DNA from 4 places in the Zooshikella sp. RANM57 genome. Region 4 is predicted to be linked to each of the others. Evidence: predicted binding sites of a transcription regulator. Region 4 holds the regulator's gene; each other region holds the start of a gene.
What was found. The regulator PhoB, encoded in region 4, activates phosphate uptake and scavenging genes when phosphate is short. The targets are predictions, from matches to a motif close to TGTCATANNNNTGTCANA.
Positions count from the first base shown of each region.

Region 1: the regulator PhoB is predicted to act here: its motif matches at 1,745-1,762, upstream of ACQ96U_RS10815 (pilus assembly FimT family protein).
Region 2: the regulator PhoB is predicted to act here: its motif matches at 1,935-1,952, upstream of ACQ96U_RS17680 (PA3496 family putative envelope integrity protein).
Region 3: the regulator PhoB is predicted to act here: its motif matches at 2,608-2,625, upstream of ACQ96U_RS24730 (esterase-like activity of phytase family protein).

Region 1 covers NZ_JBOIUB010000004.1:258,905-264,112, forward strand. Annotated here, with positions in the region: gene selD (selenide, water dikinase SelD) at 1-1,351, shown strand, start outside; gene ACQ96U_RS10815 (pilus assembly FimT family protein) at 1,821-2,252, shown strand; gene pilV (type IV pilus modification protein PilV) at 2,265-2,663, shown strand; gene ACQ96U_RS10825 (prepilin-type N-terminal cleavage/methylation domain-containing protein) at 2,675-3,496, shown strand; gene ACQ96U_RS10830 (hypothetical protein) at 3,511-4,080, shown strand; gene ACQ96U_RS10835 (hypothetical protein) at 4,094-5,208, shown strand, end outside.
Region 2 covers NZ_JBOIUB010000008.1:211,256-216,463, reverse strand. Annotated here, with positions in the region: gene uvrD (DNA helicase II) at 1-819, opposite strand, end outside; gene ACQ96U_RS17685 (SIS domain-containing protein) at 1,006-1,863, shown strand; gene ACQ96U_RS17680 (PA3496 family putative envelope integrity protein) at 2,010-2,195, shown strand; gene ACQ96U_RS17675 (DUF4123 domain-containing protein) at 2,394-3,257, opposite strand; gene ACQ96U_RS17670 (U32 family peptidase) at 4,166-5,041, opposite strand; gene ubiU (ubiquinone anaerobic biosynthesis protein UbiU) at 5,050-5,208, opposite strand, start outside.
Region 3 covers NZ_JBOIUB010000020.1:10,523-15,730, forward strand. Annotated here, with positions in the region: gene ACQ96U_RS24720 (O-antigen ligase family protein) at 1-1,210, shown strand, start outside; gene ACQ96U_RS24725 (type 1 glutamine amidotransferase domain-containing protein) at 1,502-2,161, shown strand; gene ACQ96U_RS24730 (esterase-like activity of phytase family protein) at 2,739-5,201, shown strand.
Region 4 covers NZ_JBOIUB010000011.1:183,182-188,389, forward strand. Annotated here, with positions in the region: gene ACQ96U_RS20800 (chorismate--pyruvate lyase family protein) at 16-660, shown strand; gene ubiA (4-hydroxybenzoate octaprenyltransferase) at 673-1,542, shown strand; gene phoB (phosphate regulon transcriptional regulator PhoB) at 1,676-2,365, shown strand; gene phoR (phosphate regulon sensor histidine kinase PhoR) at 2,386-3,672, shown strand; gene ACQ96U_RS20820 (hypothetical protein) at 4,425-5,208, shown strand, end outside.

The DNA of each region.
Region 1 (5,208 bases), on a different contig from region 4:
TGATAACATTTTTGCTGCAGGAGATATTGCACATTTAACACCCGAGGCAAACCCAAAAGCGGGCGTATATGCAGTACGTATGGCTCCAGTATTATTTCATAATATCCGTGCATTATTGGCGGATAGACCACTAAAGCCATTTAAACCCCAAAAGCATTTCTTAAGCCTGTTAGCTTGTGGAGAGAAAGACGCTGTTGGCGAACGAGTACCATTTTCTTTCTCTGGGACTTGGGTATGGCGATGGAAGGATTTCTTAGATCGTCGATTTATGGGTAAGTTTCAGCAACTGTCTTCTGCAGAAATGCCAAGTTTGAGCGAGTTCTTTTGTGTTAAAAGCGTTAATCCTGTGATGCGCTGTGATGGATGTGGGGCCAAAATCAGTCAGGATATGCTTGCTGAAACGCTAGAAGCTGTAGGTATTAAATATCAGGTAGAAGATGCTGCAGTAATTCCATGGCGAGAGGCAAATTACTTGCTGCAGACTGTCGATCAATTAAGAGCTTTTATTGATGACCCTTGGCTATTTTGCCGAATAGCAATAATACATGCATTGAGTGATATTTATGCAATGGGAGGTAAGCCCCATAGTGTTCAGATAGCGATCACCTTACCTTATCAGCAACCGAATTGCTTAAAGCAAGATTTATATTTATTGATGAATGGGATTCAGACAGCGCTAGATGAAGCTGATTGTTCGTTGGTTGGGGGGCATACAGCAGAAGGTGCAGAATTAAGTGTAGCCGTCACGGTAAATGGACGACGAGGGCTGGGTAAAATCTGGCAAAAAACAGGAGCTAAGCCAGGTGATGTATTAATTCTTACCAAACCCCTTGGTACCGGAGTAATACTCGCTGCTAATAAAGTAGCTCAAGCCAAGGGGGATTGGGTTGACAAGATGCTAGAAATGATGCTCCTCAGCAATCGCGCGGCTGTGCCTTTAGTTAAAAAATTCCAACCTCATGCTGTAACTGATATCACTGGCTTTGGGTTGCTAGGACATTTGTTAGAAATGCTGAAACCTGAGCAACTCAGTGTTGAACTGGATATGGCACAGTTACCTGTCTTAGAGGGGGCTACAGATTTATTTCGTCATGGTTGGCAAAGCACTCTCCATGCAGCCAATGAAAATAACCATTACTATTTACATAAAGCGAATCAATGGCTAAAAGAGGTTAACTATCCTTTATTATTTGACCCTCAAACTTCAGGTGGGTTATTGGTTGCTGTTAGTGAGGATGTTGCTAATGACTGCCTTAATGCGCTGCGAATAGACTATCCACAAGCAGCGATTGTAGGGAAAATTCTTCCAAAGGAAGAACAAACGACAACAACAGTTTATCTAAAAAAATAGACAGCTTATCTTTTAATAATTATTTTTAAGGCATACATTCTGGTGGATATGAATATATGTGCACTAAAACCTGACAGCTTATACAAATCGTGTTGTAAATTTATCTCTAGGTGCTCGCCTGAGATATCAGGGTAATCTCATATTTAAAAAGCAAATTCTGAGCTTACCTTTATCCAAAGTCTACATAACGCCCCTCGAACACGCCGTGAATCCATCCCTAGAGGCTTGGTTGTCGCTTCCTTGCGGCAAACAGTTCGACGAGCATTACCCGGCCTTTGTTCTCTCCATTTCGACCTACAGAATTTAATCTTTATAGCGTTGTAGATTGATTACCACTGTTTATTTTAACAATTGAAGTGTCGTATCCCGTTTTATCAATACAAACCTCCCACCTGTCACGAATTCGTCACACATAGCCAAAACCTGTTGTATAAAGCATCATCAGTTATTGTACTGCAGTGGTTAAATAATGAGCAAAATTAAAGGGTTTACGTTAATAGAGTTGATGGTGACAGTAGCCATATTAGGAATTTTGGCGGCTATTGGTATGCCATCGATGGTGGACATGATGCGTCGAGAAAAGGTTGCAGAAGGCACCAATAGGGTATTAAGCGCACTAAAAGAGCTTAAAACAGAAGCAATGACAAGACGTAGAGAGTATATAATCATAATAAGAAACAAAGAATTAAATATTATTAATAATGGGATTATAAAAAAAGTAAAGCTTCCAAGTGAGCTAATGTATCAAATGACACCAAGTAGAGGGGTGGGATTTGATAAAAATGGTTTTTTAACTCCCTCTAGTCTGAGTAATGTTGAAATTAATATCAGTTCAACGCATGCAGGTATTGCTTCAAGAACTATTACAATTAATCGTTCTGGTCAAATAATTAAAAGATAATTAGGGATGATTATGAAATCAAAAATTAAAAATCAAACTGGTATGAGTATGATTGAGGTATTAGTTACCATTGTTATTACCAGTGTTGCTTTGCTGGGGTTGGCTGCACTACTGACTAAATCTATGCAAAGTACTTTTGATGCATCTCAGCGTACAACAGCAGTATGGGCGGCTAATGATTTTGTTGAACGGTATAGAATGGGTATTCAGGTAGATAATAGCCGATCTGCATTAATGGATATTAGAAGTCAGATTTTAATTGATCATAGTTTGGGTAGTAAGTTGGCTGGACAGGATATTGATACACGTACTCCTGGCTCAGTAGAAATAGTGTGGGATTGCACATCATGTAAAAAAGATCCAAGTAATCCTAATATTAATCAGCAAAAGATAAAATTACTGTTGAACTAATGGAAATAATTATGAAAACTCAACGAGGGGTTACACTAATTGAGTTGATGATAGCATTAGCACTAAGTGTAATGCTATTAATGGGAATAACTAAAATATTTAGTCTAGGAAAACAGACTTTAATAAGTGCAGAAAGTCAAATGCAACATGAAGAGGCTGGTCGGCTTGGATTAAGTTATATTCGTCAAGCAGTTCGTAACGCTTATTATGTGCCTTTTGATGATGATTCTGTACCGATTGAGCTTTCTCAACTTTCTGGGTTTCCACATAATCAATCAGACTGTGCTGATAAAGATCTAGATCCAGCTCTATGTAATATTTTAAATCAAAATATAAGTGATAGTTTGACAGTAAGTTATATTTATCAAAATGAAAAGCAATTTAGCTGCGCTCAAGATTTTGGAGCTGATGAACCAATTAGGATAGCGGTTTCTTTTTTTGTTATAAATGATGAAGATGTTCTGAAATGTCAAGCTTATTATTTTGATAGAAGTAAAAGCAGATACGTCTCTATTGGTGAGGAAATTGAACTAGTTAAAAATATAATTGGATTGAAAATGGAGTACTATTTTGAAAATGGAAATAATATAGAAATAATTAACTCAAGTAATATAGATACAGGTGGAGCAAATGATCCACGCTGGGGAAAAATAAAGGGAATAAAAGTGGGTGTGGTAGTTACCTCGTCAGATAGAGGTTCAAACCTATCAAATAGTGTCCATGTATTTGGTAATCACGCTGGTGATAATAGTGATAGATTTAATATTCCAAACTTATACCAGAGAAAAGTTAATAAGGTTTATACTACCACGGTTCAAGCAATTAATTATTGAGTTAGGCGACTGTAATGATGAAATATTCTCTTGCTAAACAAGAAGGGGCATTATTAATAGTTGCCTTGATAATTATGTTCTTACTAAGTGCAGCAGGTATGTCTGCATTTTACTTTTCTCAAACCTCTGAGAAAGCAACGGCATATAATTACTATAAAACAATCACTGAACAAAATACATTGACAGAAGTGTATGCTCAGAAGGAAAGATTAGCTAATGACATTGTTACGATGCAAAGGGTTGAGAGCAAGTTCCCAAGAAGTGATTGGGAGCTTAAAATTGATAGAAGCCAGCCAAGAAAGCCTTTTATTAAAATTAAAGGCGAGAGTTTAGGTGGCAATTTATGTCAAGATTCTGGTGCTGGACATACAAATTGCTTTCAAAACTACTTGAGGTATGAAAAAAAAGTGCCAGCATTAAATCTCGGAAACCAAATCAACATCGGAGAGGGTTCCACAGACTCATTTCATCTTTTTAGTTTAAGAATAAGTGGATTCTTAGCTGCCAGTACCAATCCTCAACAAGATGAGATTTATGGTGAGGAAGAACAGCAAGCAGGGTTTGTGATAAAAAGATTGGATTAATGGTTTATAAAAAATGAAAAATTATATAGCAGTTTTTGGAGTAAAATTACTTGCGTTGAGTATTTCACTTGCATCTTATGGAGATGATTTAGAACTTTATAAGTCAGTTGAAGATGCGAGTAAACAAAGATCGAATGTTTTATTTGTCTTAGATACTTCTACTTCTATGGGAACAAGAGTTGAGGATAGTCGAGAGATAAAGGTAGTTAAAGATAGGTGGGGAAGGAGAAGAGTTGTTGAGGTATATAAAGATCGTATGGAAGTATTACAGGATGTAACAAAAAATGTGATAGAAAAGCTTGCATTAGAAAAAAAGACCCGAGTTGGAATGATGAGGTTTAGTTCTTTAGATCAGGGAGGAATGGTTATTGTTCCAACTGAGAATATTGAAATAAATAAAAATAAACTAATTAGTGAAGTTGACAAGTTTGTGTCTAAAGGAAATACTCCACTAGCGGAAACAATGCATGAAGCATATTTATACTTCTCAGGAAAAGATGTGCTGTATGGTAAAGATAGTTATGAGAACCGAAATAGAAATGATTATAAAAGAGAAAGTGTTGCCGGTTCGAGAAATGGTGACAAATATAAATCTCCAATAGAGCATATTTGCCAAGCTAATAATATTGTTTTGTTCACCGACGGGGATCCAACTTCTGATGATTCTTCTGCAAAATATATCAGTGAAAAATATATTGAAGTAATGGGGGAGGAAGATAAAAGTCTTGAGTGTAGACACTATTGGGGTAATTACTATTATTCTAATGATTGTTTGGCAGGAATCGCTGAAATTCTTAATAAGGATGACTTAAGAAATGATAACGATAAATTTCCTGGAATACAAAATGTAACAACGCATGTTATTGGATTTAATTTAAATGATCCTAGTAGTGACGCTTATTCACTGCTGAATGAAACAGCTAGGCGAGGCGGTTCTATAAAGCCTTATCATGCATCTAATGAAGATGAATTGCTAACAGCAATGAATAAAATTTTTAATAATATATCTGATGATGCCTCAACGGTTTCCTCACCATCAATTACCGTAAACCAGTTTTCAAAAGCAAGTCATGAGAACTATACTTTTTACGCAATGTTTAAGCCTTCAACAAGTGGAAAGTGGGAAGG
Region 2 (5,208 bases), on a different contig from region 4:
ATTTGGAAAGTCACTACTGAACTGCCGTATGTTTTCAATTTTTGCACCACGCCAGCCGTAAATTGACTGATCATCATCACCCACAGCCATAACACTTGCCTGTTGGCCAGCCAATACTCTCAGCCATGCATACTGTACAGCATTAGTATCCTGAAACTCGTCTACAAGAATATGAGAGAAGCGTTGCTGATAATGCTTCAGTAGTTCTGGCTGTTTTAGCCAAAGCTCATGAGATCGTAATAATAATTCTGCGAAATCAACAAGCCCTCCCGCTCTACACGCAGCTTCATAAGCGGTATATATTTTCAGCCATGTGCGGGTTTGTAGGTCACCATAATCCTCAATATTCTCTGGACGCAACCCGTCGTCTTTTTTGTTATTGATAAACCACTGCGCTTGTCGTGGGGGCCATTTGCTATCATCTAACCCCATCTCTTTCATCAGTCGTTTAATCAAACGCAGTTGATCATCACTGTCCATGATTTGAAATTGCTCAGGTAAACCTGCTAGCTGCCAATGCGCCCGTAATAAACGGTGTGCAATACCATGAAAGGTGCCAACCCACATGCCTCTTGCTGGAATATTAAGTAATGACTCAATCCGTGAACGCATTTCTGCGGCCGCTTTATTGGTGAATGTCACTGCTAACACGCTGTGTGCAGAGATACCAACAGCTTGCACTAACCAGGCAATCCGGTGCACTAGTACACGTGTCTTACCACTCCCTGCTCCCGCTAATACCAGTGCAGTATCTGCTGTAGTGGTAACAGCTTCGCGTTGTGCGTCATTTAAGTCATTCAATATATGAGAAATATCCATAAGCAGTGGAAAAAACCTTTAGCTATGTCGCTTAAATCGCCAGAAATCAGCCCATTTTCGCTTCTTTTGATCATATTGACCAGTTTCTTCTCGTAAAGAGTGCAACATGACACGTAGCGTGATAACTGTCGTTTAATACAAGAATTTTGTAGTATTACTACATTGTTAATAGGAATGAGTTTGATAATGCAGTCGAGCAGCCTACTCAATCAAATCAGACAACAGTTTTCAGCGTTAAGAAAGTCTGAACAAAAAGTCGCTACATATGTACTAAAACATCCATCTGCTGCGATCCATCTGAGTATTGCTGATCTTGCATTGGCAACAGAGGTGAGTGAACCTACTGTTGTACGCTTCTGCAGAGCAATTGGTTGTAAAGGCTTCCAGGATTTTAAACTACAGTTAGCCCAAAACCTGGCGCAACATAGTAATTTTGGTGCCTATCGTCTCCAACAAACGTACACACCCGCTACATTAGAGACCGTTTTCGATAACACCATTGAAAGTTTGCTAAAAGCTAAAAATACTGTTTCTCCCGCAGTAGCTGAACAAGCAATTATCAGATTGGCAAGCAGTGAGCGTGTTGAGTTTTATGGCTTTGGTGCATCTGGTATTGTTGCGCAAGATGCACAACATAAACTTTTTCGTCTGATTAAACACTGTGCAGCCTACACTGACCCCCATATGCAGGCGATGTCTGCAGCCACACTTAGCGCTGATGACACCGTGGTGGTTATTTCTCAAACGGGAAGAACAGATGCGTTATTACAAATAACACAGTTAGTAAAACAGACATCTGCCAAAGTAATTGGCTTATGCCCAGAACATAGCCCTCTTGCACTACTTGCTGACTGGGTATTAGACATTGGTATTCAGGAAGATACAGACCGCTATACTCCCTTGTTATCTCGAATTGCTCACTTGGTTGTCATCGATATGTTAGCGATGGGTGTCGCATTAACAAAAGAACCAGACATCAATAATCAACTAAAACAAATTAAAGAAAACTTAAGAACACTACGCTTAAATAAAAAAGAGAAATAACTCACACTATCAAGATACTTTTCTAAGAAGTAGTATTAAACATTGATATTTACCACTTTTCTTCTTGAGGTTGTCACTTTAATTTCATAATTTCGTCATTTGAATATTGCATCTTACCAATAACGATACAACAGAAAGGTGCGGCTATGCGTATTGAAGCAACTGAAACCAACAACAATAATAATCAATTTTCAACGCAACACGCTGTTAAATCCAACCGAGAAAAATCTTCTCAGCGTTCTCTATTAGCACGGAGGGCCATTGAAGACTACTTTGAAAACAAACGACTGAATTCGCTCATTGGTGACGACTACTGGGGAAAAGGTAATTAGAAATCAAAATTGAACATAGTACACAAACTTATCCAGTATACCCATCGCGAAAACTTGTAGGGTGCGCTAAATGCTAAATTGAAGAAGCTTATAAAAAATAAGTGACAAAATTTTAACGAATGCGAACTTCCCCTAAAAGTCATTCGCATATGGGTATAACAATAGATGCCTATAGAGCAACTATTGTTATTAATACTTTTAAGCTACACTATTAAGTAAAACACCATTGCCTGTAATGCGGACTTTTTCCCAATAATTCAAGATAGCCTGACTTAAAATAGTGCCTTCTGCACTAATTGGAGTCAAAAATTCTACTAAACTATTTATGTAACCCAGCTCAATAAGTGACTCACTATCAACAGTACTTGATGATTTTTTTAATTTATTAAAAAGCATTATTGTCTTGCTCATCATTCCCTCGTCCAACTCATTTTGAAAATTATTTTGTATAGACCACGTTAGTGCATAAGTTAAAGCCTGACTGATCAACATTGAAAACTGTTGACGGCTAATAACAAGGGAAGTTCTGGTTTCATAAATATCAGCATTTTGACTATCCTTAGCTAAGTCAAAAAGCTCATCAGTCATTAAATCTGCACCAATTAACCGTGTAGCTGGACCTATTAACTGATTAAGTTGGTAACACGCTAATGTACGACTCAATAATCTCAATAATGTAGGGTTATAATACCGAATATGTACCCAATGTTTATTTGGTAAAATAAACTCCAATACACGTTGTAAGTGCACAAAATAAGCAGCGATATTTTCTGAACAAAAAGCAAAAAAGCCTAGTGGCTCCTGACAAGACTTATTAAGAACCCACTCATACAGCATACTATCAGGTTCTAACTTAATTAAGTAAGGTGCTTGTGCAAATAAGTCTTCTGCAGGTGTTCCTCTAAATAATGATTCACACTGAGGATTGAAGTTATCATCAAGCTCCCATATTTTATCAGGTAATTCAGCCTCGCAAGCTGAATCTAATACAAAATATAGGTTGTCTGCCCCCTCTTCTTCTATTGCTGCAGACATCTTCTCCCGATAGGCAACGAGCAGCATCACTCCCTCCATTGGCATATTATGCGTGTTTGCTTTTATTTGATCATGTTATCTGCAAACAGAACTGGTTTGATCCCTTTTACTTCTATTATTGATCTTTACTTATATACACGTCATGCCGTACAGCATACGATCCATCTTAAACTTCCTAACCTTGAATAGCGTAGCACAACTTATAAACTATGCCACGTCAAGTAGTGAGCCCAAGCTAAACAACAGTTTTACATCACTTATAGAGTATTAGGTTTACCCTTTTATCCTGGCCGTTAACAACAATGTTACTCCCCATGTAAACTCTTGTACTTTTTCTATATTAATCAACAGGTTTTCAATACTTTTTATTATATTTGTATGATATAAAACCACTTAATGTATCTTACATAACAACATCTACCATCAACATATCTCAATATGTAAAACGTTTCCCAATACCTCGCATGCACTTTTACCTCTTTGCATAAGCATAGCTATATTTTATATATAAGACATTATACGTATATTATAAAAATATACTACTCAGATAAAAGGTATATTATGCTGGATTAACTATTAGGGCACCTCAAAAATAGTGATTTTAAGTACCAGCAAAGCCGTGCATATTCTCACTATGATAGCGCTATAACATAAAAGTCAATATGACAGGATATTAATTATAAAAGTACTATGCATATTCAGTGCAATGGGGATACTTTTCCCTTGGCAAATACACACGAAAATCGCAACTCTAGTCAGTATAGAGCCCTAAAATCTTTACAATATACTTTTGTAATTTTATCAAAGTGCTAGAGAACAAAAATACAGCATATGTTTTATTTCTGTTCTCTAAGGTTTTGCTTTAACGATTAACCTAAAAAACACTATTTTAAAAATCATTTTTACTTCATACATGTAACACACGTTATCACATATTACCCTGTTGCAATCAAGCCTGGAGCACCATACCAATAACCATTACATTCATCTTCAGCTAATTCATTAAAAGCTTCACTGCTCTCCAAAGCTTGTTGAGCAACATGTATTACTTCAAACGAGCCTTCACGTTGAGGCGTTATTCTAACCACATCAACACCAACCTCACTTAATGCCCCCATCAACGGTAATAGATTACATTTTTTACCAGACAGCGTTTGAATACCATTAAGCGTAAACAGTTGATCCTTTTCTCTGGTTTGGACTTTTAGCCCTTCTGGATCATCTAAACAATTACGCTGACAGTTATCTTTTTGAACACCTTTTGCTCTTGAAGAAAAACATCTAGCAGAAAAAGCTAAGGGTAACCATCCATAACTGAAAACTTCAACTTCAGGGCGCTCTTGCTGTGTATTATCAAGCTCAATCAATGTTTCTTTAATTTGTTGACCTGACATTTCAACAGGTGGAACCCACCGAATAAGTCCTTTATCAAGCAATACAGATAAACTGAGATGGTTATAAATATTAATACTACTACCTACAACAAAAGGCACTTGCATTTCACATAACAAGGAGACCGCAGACATATCATTCGCTTCAACCGTCATGCCAGCGTTACAAACACGCTCAATCAACTTATAGTCACTCTTTGCACAAACCAGTGCTAAGCTAGATAAGTAAACTTGCTTACCAGCCTCTTGCAGATCTTTAGCAATGACCAACCAATCCTCTAACGACAACTCATTACGCTTAGCACATACAGTTTCACCAAGATAAATATAATCCACGGCACTTGTAGCAACTTGCTCATAAAAATGAGCAACATCCCCTTTTGGCCAGTAAAATGGTATTGCAGACAAAGACAGTTTCATATCATTTCTCATTGCCATGGCCGTGAATAAGCACCTAATGTTGTTTGTACTCCCTCAGACAGCTTACACAGCTGTTGAGCCCACTGCTCCTGAACAAGAAACGCTTCTGGATTCGCTTTAAGTTGATCAATCGCTTCGCGCCAAATACGTACAACATTAGCCACATA
Region 3 (5,208 bases), on a different contig from region 4:
TACGCTGGTTTGTACTGCATTTTACTATGTATATCAATGGTTTACATTAGAAGATCCACATAATTTCAATTGGGTAAATTATGCAACGCCTTTTACAAATATCCGCCAGCTGGGATACTTTTGTACAGTAGCAGCTGTTATTGCACAATTTAGTTACTTATTTAGTAGTAATGATCTTCACAAGAAACTTTGGCTTATAGCAACTATCATATCTGTTAGCTTTTTAGTGTGGACAGCAGGAAGAGGTGCATTCTACTCTTATTTAATCACGATTATTTTTGCTTTGTTTGTTTTACCTTCCTATAGAAAAAAACTAGTATTAACTACATTAATATCCCTAGCATTTGGTTTTTTTATCGCTATCATTGCATCTACAAACACTAGTGCAGGCGAAATTGAGCACTTAAGTAGAATGTCAATTGCCATCAGAATTGGTATGTGGATTGAAACCCTCCAAAGCTTATCTAGTTTTAAAAAACTTCTGTTTGGTTATGGTGTCAATACTTATCAAGTCACATGTAAAAACTTTGTGTTTATGCAACCCCATAACGCTATTGTACAGGCTCTCCATGACTGGGGAACTATAGGCACAGTCAGCTTTCTTTCACTGATCGGCTATATACTGATTAATACACTCTTAAAAATCTACAAAAAAACTATTGAAAGTCATACTCAAATTATTGCTTTTTTTGCCGCAGTATCACTCTGCTTACACTCTTTAAATGCAGGCGTATTTTATCATTCCTACTCTATTTTAGTTTTTGCGCTGTGTATTGCTTATCTATTGCCAATCTCGTTAAACAACAAACAACCAATATTAACTACTGCATATAAGAACTTATGCAGCGGAGTTGTTATATTACTCTTTTGCTTACATCTCACAAACACCTACTGGCTCATTAGACCTGTTATACCAGCACCCAACTCTTTTGCAGCAACGATGGTGCGGTCATTTCCTTCGACAACGTTAATCATTAACCGTTGGATTGAAGCTTGGTATAAATATTATCCTGCAGAAGCTTTTGAGTGGACGCAATGGCTTCAGACCCATGGAGATAATAGTTGGTATTACTATTATCTAGAGGCCCGCGTGCGAAATGATATTGGAGAAAAAAAGAAAGCATCAATGCTGATTGCTCAAGCCATTGAAAATGCTCCCCAACATCAGCAACAACAATTAGTTGATTTCCAAAAGTCTATTAAACATTAAATATACCCTTCACGAATTATTTTTAGGGTTTATTGTCAGCACTCTTGACTACCAAGGACGGTGGGAATGCAGTTTATACATAATGACATGGATGTCATATAGTAGAGCAATGCAGGAGCTATTGCCGAGGAGCATTTAACGGCCACCCCCTTGTGCCCTAGTGGTATAAAAACCCTTCGTTTTAGGTATACAATACTCTCAGTTCCTTATCCCCTCTCATCTTCACACACCTGTCCCTTAACTACACTATACTTGTCATACAGTCTTATAACGTATAACAAGGAGTGTACAATGAGTGATCAAGCAGTGTTGATGCTGGTAACCAGCCACAGTCAACTCACGGATGACAAAACCACAGGCTTATGGTTTGAGGAGTTTGCTGTACCCTACGAGCTAATTAAACAGGCTGGATTTGATATCACTGTTGCCAGTATTCAAGGAGGAAAGGCACCGGTAGACCAACAAAGTCTGCCCAAAGAGGGAGAGCATGCCGAAGCGATGATGGTATTAGAAAATACCATTCCCCTCACTGATGTGGCCCCTGCCAATTATTGCGGTTTATTTATTCCTGGGGGGCATGGCACTATGTTTGACCTGCCTAACAATCCTGCGGTTGCTTATGCCATTGGCTTTTATATTGAAAAACATCAGCCTGTTGCAGCAGTTTGTCATGGGGTTTGTGCCTTAATTAATGATATCCCCGGTTATGGACCTAAATTCGTCAAAAGCCGTATTCTAACCTCATTTACCAATGAAGAAGAGCATGAAGTCGGTATGACTAACCATGTGCCGTTTTTATTGGAAACCCGGTTACGTGAACTTGGTGCCGATTATCGTGGGTCTGACAATTGGTCAGATCATATTGAAATTGATGGCTTATTAATTACTGGGCAAAATCCTCAGTCCAGTGAGAGCACCGCTAAAGCTTTTATTCGGGCTTTAAAGGATTAAATTTTCTGTTTGTTCTTTTAACCCCCTCCTAGCCTCCCCCTTCAGCAAGGGGGAGGAACTAAATACGAAAATACCTCCCTTACAATAAGCAAAAGGAACCAAAAGCAAAGGCACATCCTCCTAGAACAAGAGAGTGCCTTAACACAAAAGCATATCTCTCTTTAAAGCTAGGTTGCGGGACTAAGTGCAGAAAGTATACACCGTATATTCCCTCCCCTTGGTAAGGGGAGGGTTAGGGTGGGGTTTGTAATACATACCGCAAAATTCAGCACTTATATATTTAAGCTCATTTAACCCCCTCCTAGCCTCCCCCTTCAGCAAGGGGGAGGAACTTAATGCGAAAATATCTCCCCTCAAATAAGGTAGAGGAACTAAAAGTTACGGTTCAACCCCTTCTCAATAAAGATACAAAGTTAGAGTGGGGTTTGTACTTTATATTTTAAATTTGTCATGTTACCGTCACTAAAAAGCAACACATGGACAGTAAGTTGAGCGAAAACTGTGCATTATATAAGTCATTTCTTGACGATTTATGCCTGTTAACGCTATCGCTTATAAAAAAGGTAGTATGAGTAACATGACAAATCACTTTCTCTCTCGTTGTGTTTTAGGCACATCGCTTGCGTTTATTCTTTCAGGTTGTCAACACTATACTGAACCAGCACCTGCTACTCTGGTGGGTTATGCTAAATTACCGGCCGATAGCTTTGCGCAAGGGCCTGTGGCAGGTAAAGGTTTAGGTGTATCCACCATTAACGGCAAACAAGTTCCTTTTAAAAAAGGACAGCCCATCCAAGGCTTTTCCGCTGTTTTAAAAAATCCTGATGGCACCTTTTTAGCCATGTCCGACAATGGCTTTGGTAAGGTGGAAAATTCAGCTGATTTTAACTTGCGTTTATATACTATTCAGCCAAACCTAAAAACCAATGATAAAACAGATGCAGGCCTCGTAAAGGTAAAAAGCTTTATCGAGCTACATGACCCTGACCATAAAATTCCCTTTGCTATTGTTAACCACTTTACTCAACAACGTGTTTTAACAGGAGCGGATTTTGATATTGAATCTGTACGTCGTACAGCAGATGGTACTTATTGGTTAGGCGATGAGTTTGGTCCTTTTTTACTGCATGTAGATGCTAATGGCAAAGTTTTAGAAGAGCCTTATCGACTGCCTGACTTTAGTCGGACAGGTCACTATTTAAACTCGCCACAAAATCCTTATTTAGAGGAAGGCTCTAGTGTTCGTATTATGAATGCTGTCGCTCAACATGCTGCACAACACGGTGCCAATTATCAGCCTGTGTTTTCACCCTACCATGTTATGCTGCAGGACAATAATCCAAAAGTAATTCACTATGCACGGGATAATGACACCCCCAATGGTTTAAAACTTGCGGCAAGTGATGTATTTGATATTCAATCCATTAAAAAAGCAGGCTACCCCGTTGTTACCTGGACCGTTAATGAGCTTCCAAGAATGTTGGAACTGATGGAGCTAGGAGTGAGTGGCATTATTTCTGACCGTCCAGACTTATTATTAACCGCAGTTAAGCAGTTTGATGGAAACAAGGATGGCAAACCAGATTACCTCACTGCTGAAGGACTGATTGATGCCCAACATTTTGACGCCCAAGGCCATCGTGGCGGTCGTAATTTACGCCCTGAAAATACGTTGCCCGCAATGGAAGTCGCATTGGATAACCTAATGACGACACTGGAAACAGATATTGGTATTACTAAAGATGGTGTTGCGGTACTTAGTCATGACCCTTATATTGAAGCCACTAAGTGTCGTTTAAGTAATAACAGGGTTTATACAGAACACCAGCAAAAACTTATCAAAGACCTTACATTTAATGAAATTCAAAACAATTTTGTTTGCGATAAAGTCTTTCGTGGTGACTCTCAGGTTAACGATGCCTCACTATCGCCAGTTACTTTAGCTTTTACCCAGAAAATAGGCTTAAAACACAGTTATACACCGCCTAGCTTACAGCAGGTTTTTAACTTTGTTCGTTTTTATCAACAGTTTTATACAACAGGCCAAGGTAAAAACCATCCTCTTGCCGTTCAACGCAGCAAAGTAGCTCAGCAAGTTCGATTTAATATTGAAACGAAATTAAATCCACGTAGTGATCGTGATAGCCATGGTGTCGTTTATAACAAGCGTACTGTTACGCCAGAAAAAATGGCAACAATTTTAGCGAATACTATCATGCGTAATGGATTAACAAAGCGAGCGGATATTCAAAGCTTTGATTTTCGCTCACTGTTATATGTTCAGAAAAACTATCCTGCAATTCGAACCGTTTACCTCATCGGTGATTTTCCCAATAAAGGGCCTTATGCTGATGACGGTACCAACTTACAGGATGAACAAGGTAAAAATACACCGTGGTTAGCTGGTTTATACTGGCCTTATCGCAACACTGCGTTGGTTGATGGTATCCGCATCAATCGCAGTAGCGGCTTTGAAGGCATGGCATTAAGTGCCGATGGCAATACTCTGTTTGCCATGCTTGAAGAGCCAGTGATTGGTAACGATAAACGTGAGCTGTTAATTCATGCTTTTGACCTGCAACGTAAAGTATTTTCCGGAAAAAGCTATCGCTACCCTATGGCAGATAAAAGCAAGGCCATAGGTGACTTCACCATGATTAATGCAAAACATGGGTTAGTGATAGAACGTGATAACGAAGAAGGTACTGCTGAAGCCTTCAAAATGGTTTATCTCATTACCTTGCAGAACGATGGTCAAGTATCAAAAAAGCCATTGGTCAACTTAATGACGATTAATGATCCTCATCAACTGGCAGATAAACAGACAGGTGATTTTGGCGTTGGCAATGGTAAGTTTGCCTTTAGCTACACGACCATTGAAAACATTGAGGTGTTGGATGAACAGCACATTGCAATAATGAACGACAATAACTACCCATTCAGTATGGGTCGTCATTTAGCATCCAAGCAACCAGACGACACTGAGTTTATTGTGTTACGTTTGCCTGAAAAGTTAGAGCTATCAAATAAGTCTCACTAAAAACGTG
Region 4 (5,208 bases):
ATCCTGCTGCGAATTATGAGCTTCAATCACTACTCCAACATGCAGTTTTTTAGTGAACGTTTATGGCACCCTACCCACGTATGGCATGCTCAAGATCTATTATGCCCTCGTCTTAAATACTGGCTGAATCATCCTGGTTCATTGACGGATCGATTGACTCGCCATTTTAACAGCAAGGCCACCGTTCACCTGCTTAACCAACAATGGTTATCCGCGTCTGAAGAAGAACAACAGTATCTGGGTATTAAAGCTGACACATTAACCAATATTCGGGAAATTACGCTTTTTGTCAGACAGCAGCCTTGTATATTGGCGCGTACTGTGATTCCTAAAGAAACACTGAGTGATAATTTCCAAGAATTACTTACCTTAAATGAGCAACCTCTGGGCCACTTTTTATTTAGTAAAACCAGTATTAAACGTTTACCACAATTTGAACTGACAAAGTTGAATACAACTGAGTTACCCATTCCCCACAACTTACAGTTACCCTCAGCACAAGTATGGGGTCGCCGATCCAAATTTTTACTCGATCAACAACCACTGATGATCACTGAGTATTTCTTACCCTTTTTACTTCACAACATCCAAAGCGAACAAATTGGCAACCCAGCTGCAAGTGATATACTAACTACCTCATCGCCTTCAAATGATCATTAAAAAAACGTCAATATGCGTGTAATCCAGCAACAATGGCCCCGCCTATGGGCTTATAGTCAACTTATGCGGCTAAACCGCCCTATTGGTACCTACCTCTTACTTTGGCCCACACTATGGAGTCTATGGATTGCAGCACAGGGATTGCCGAATATAGAGCTGGTCATTATTTTTTCATTGGGTGTTTTTTTAATGCGCAGTGCAGGCTGTGTCATCAATGACTTTGCTGATCGTCATTATGATGGCCATGTCAAACGAACTCAGCTACGCCCATTAATTACTGGAAAGGCCTCAGCAACAGAAGCAATTTGGCTATTTTTTGTTTTAGTACTACTTTCATTTCTACTGGTTCTGCAAACTAACACCTATACCGTACTGCTATCTTTTGGTGCACTTGCACTTGCAACCTGCTACCCATTTATGAAGCGATATACCCACTTCCCACAAGTTGTATTGGGGGCAGCGTTTTCTTGGAGCATTCCAATGGCATTTTCGGCACAAACAGGTGAATTATCAGTGACTACCTGGTTACTTTATGCCGCGAATTTGTCATGGACAGTAGCCTATGATACCCAGTACGCTATGGTTGATCGTGATGATGATTTGCAAATCGGTATAAAGTCCACTGCAATATTGTTTGGTCGTGCGGATAACCTGATTATTGCTATTTTACAGCTACTTGCATTACTGTTGATGGTTATTGTAGGCATTATCCAACAGCTTGACTGGCCATTCTATACTGGTCTTATTGCTGCTAGTTTGCTATTCATTTACCAGCATTACTTGACACATGGACGTAACAGAGAGCGTTGTTTTCTTGCGTTCTTGAATAATCATTGGGTCGGATTACTCATTTTCCTGGGCACTATGACTGCTTTTTGGTAACAGTTAGGACCATTTGGCATATCTGCTAAATGCCTAAAAGGTTTCAATCAACAGCCTTTTATTTGTCATTTAATTGTAACAAACAGTCTGTGTAATGAGTTGCTGACCCGTAGAGCGAAGAGAAGGCTTGAACATGGTTGGCAAAAAAATACTTATTGTTGATGATGAAGCCCCAATCAGGGAAATGATTGCAGTCGCCCTAGAAATGGCTGGCTATGAATGTCTGGAAGCAGACAATACACAGGATGCGCACGGTATTATCATTGACAAAAAGCCAGACCTAATTCTGCTGGACTGGATGTTACCTGGTACCAGTGGAATAGAATTGGCTCGGCGCTTACGAAGGGACGAAATGACGGCTGGCATTCCTATCATTATGCTGACCGCAAAAGGAGAAGAAGACAATAAAATACAAGGCTTAGAGGTTGGTGCAGATGACTATATCACCAAACCATTTTCACCACGCGAACTCGTTGCTCGCCTAAAAGCAGTCTTACGCCGCTCAGGTGCTCAAGAACCACAAGAACCCATTCGTGTTGAAGGACTTGAACTTGACCCTGTCAGCCACCGAGTAACAATCAATGGCAAACCTACCGATATGGGGCCTACTGAATATCGCCTGCTACAATTTTTTATGACTCATCAAGAACGTGCCTATACCCGAAGTCAACTACTTGATCAAGTATGGGGAGGCAATGTGTATGTTGAAGAGCGAACTGTTGATGTCCATATCCGCCGTCTGCGTAAAGCACTAGGTAATGGCCATGACCGCTTGATACAAACGGTGCGCGGTACAGGTTATCGTTTTTCCACCAAAGGTTAGTCAGTATAGATTGGTAAACCATGCCACAACGATTGTTTTTTGGGGCAGTCATTGTAGTCATCTTTGGGCTTGCCATTGATGAGCTTGCTTGGACCCTAGTTGTAACTTTGAGTAGTTATCTCTTCTGGACCTTAGTACAGGTTTATAAATTAAACCATTGGCTTCAGGAAAGTGAGCTCACCAATAATGAACCACCAGAAAGCCGAGGTATCTGGGGAGAAATCTTTGATGCTATCTACCGACTCCAACGCAGCCATCAAAAGTCCCGTGCTCGCTTACAAGCAGTTATTGATAGAGTACAAGACTCAACGGCTGCACTTTCTGATGCTGTAGTCATGATTGATAGCCATGGTAATTTGGAGTGGTGGAACCATGCCGCCGAAAAGCTATTAGGGTTTCGTTCGCCCGTAGATCGAGGTCAGCTCATCACCAACCTGATTCGTGATCCTGTATTTTGTAAGTACTTTGAAGAAAAGCGCTATGCAGATCCACTTGAGATACCCTCACCCATTACAGAACAGATCCATCTACTCTTTACGATCACGCTATTTGGTCGAAACGACCGGTTACTGTTAGCCCGGGATATCACCCGCTTACATAACCTTGAACAAATGCGCAAAGACTTTGTTGCCAATGTATCCCATGAACTACGTACACCACTGACCGTTATCCGAGGTTATTTAGAAACCTTTGCTGATAATGCGGATAACCTGCCTGAACGATGGCTTCGTGCAATTCACCAAATGCAACAGCAATCTGATCGGATGGAAAATCTGGTGAGTGATTTATTATTGTTATCTCGTTTAGAAACCAGTGATAAAATTAGTGACCCTAAAGAGGTCAATATAGAAAAACTACTCACTAATATTATTAATGATGCTAAAGCCCTTAGTGGTGAAAAACAGCATAAAATTAGTTTTGTCTGTTGCCAAAATGCCATTTTAATGGGTTATGAACGAGAGCTTCACAGTGCATTTTCTAACTTAATTTTCAATGCTGTCAAATACACGCCCCCCAAAGGCGCTATTGATGTGCATTGGTGGGAAGATGAAAAAGGAGCACACCTGTCAGTAATGGACGATGGTGTTGGCATTGATCCTAAACATATTCCACGTCTAACAGAACGTTTTTATCGGGCAGATGCCAGTCGATCGAAAATGACTGGAGGAACAGGATTGGGCCTCGCGATAGTCAAACACGTCCTACTGCGACATTATGGGCGTCTCGAAATCATCAGCGAATTAGGTAAAGGCAGTACATTCACCTGTCATTTTTCCCCTCAGCACTTGATGGAAAATGCAGCTTGAGACCTTCATAGTGATTAAAGCAGCCCATACTTTAGATAAATAGCAACTTATCCCCTTCACCAATCATTTTTAGTGTTTGCCTGTCAGACAATCATGTCATACCTACTTTTTATTAAACGTTTTTTCATTCAATTCTCTATACTCACCTTAAAACTCCCCACCACAAACAAACTCACCATATTCTTTCAGCGATTTTGTCTAACAATCTAATTAACACAAAAAAACAATAACAAACATGTTGTATACATTTTAAATATTTATATAATGATAATTGGATCTGAAGTCATAATACGTAGATCAGGGTATGCATTGAACTCACTCTATCAGGTAATACTGAAACACCTATAATGCAATATGATCTTTCAATAACCACCATTCAAACCTGTTGTTATACGTGGCACGTTAGACCTGCTTAGGGTATAGGAGGCATACCTACAACAAATGATTTATAAAGGTGACATTAATGAAGAAGGTAAATAACATACCCTAAAATCATTACCAAAGGTTATGTTAGTTAATAAAGCAAACTGTTGTATTGAATATAATTATTGTCAACTAAATCATTATCCATATACATAAAACCCTGAAGTGATCCGTAAAAAGAATAGCTAACTAATAATAAATAATAAGCCTTGGGCAAAGTACTCAAATAGCTTTATAAAATAATAAAAGCACTTGAGGAGGGAGAACACATGCTGATTCAACAGGAGTAATCTCCACACATTTATCGTAGGGAAACAGGAGATCTTTACATGGCACAGGCAAACACACTTTCTCACAACTCCCCTTTGCTTAATCGACTATATGCCTGGGCAAAAGAGCGCTTTCCACTAGCCAACGCCTTATTAGCAATATCACTATATTTAGCAATTTCAGCTATAGCCAAACACAGCTCATCAGAAGCGATACCAATATGGCATGATATTACCAATTGTTTTGCCGCAGTAAGTATTTTTTTATTATTGCGTATTCTTGATGAACATAAAGACTATAAAATTGATAATAAATTTCATGCTGACCGTGTTCTACAACAAGGCTATATTAGTCTATATCATCTAAAAATTCTCGGTGTTATTGCATTTATTATCACAGGCTTATCAACCCTGGCAGTTGAGAGAGATGATTTATACTCTTTACAGTCCTGGCTATTAATGCTTGGCTGGTTAACCCTTATGACATTTGAATTTTTCAGCTCTAAGTGGCTTAACCAACACCTTATTAGCTATAGCTTTTCACATATGTTAATTATGCCTCTCATTGGCTTGTGGTTTTATTTTCTAGCAGGTTATAACGCAATTAACTTAAGTTTAATTTCTCTCATTATGTTACTTTTCTTCTTTTCGGGTTTTTCATTCGAATTTGTGCGAAAAACAAAGTCACATGAAGAAGAAAATAAAAACATTCCAACTTACTCATCCATTTTGGGTATATCACAAGCTATTACATTAGTTGTCTGTTGCGTATTTGCTGTAAGCCTATTTTCCATACTGTTAATTTATTACTTTTTAACAAGCTATTGGTGGATCTACACTATCA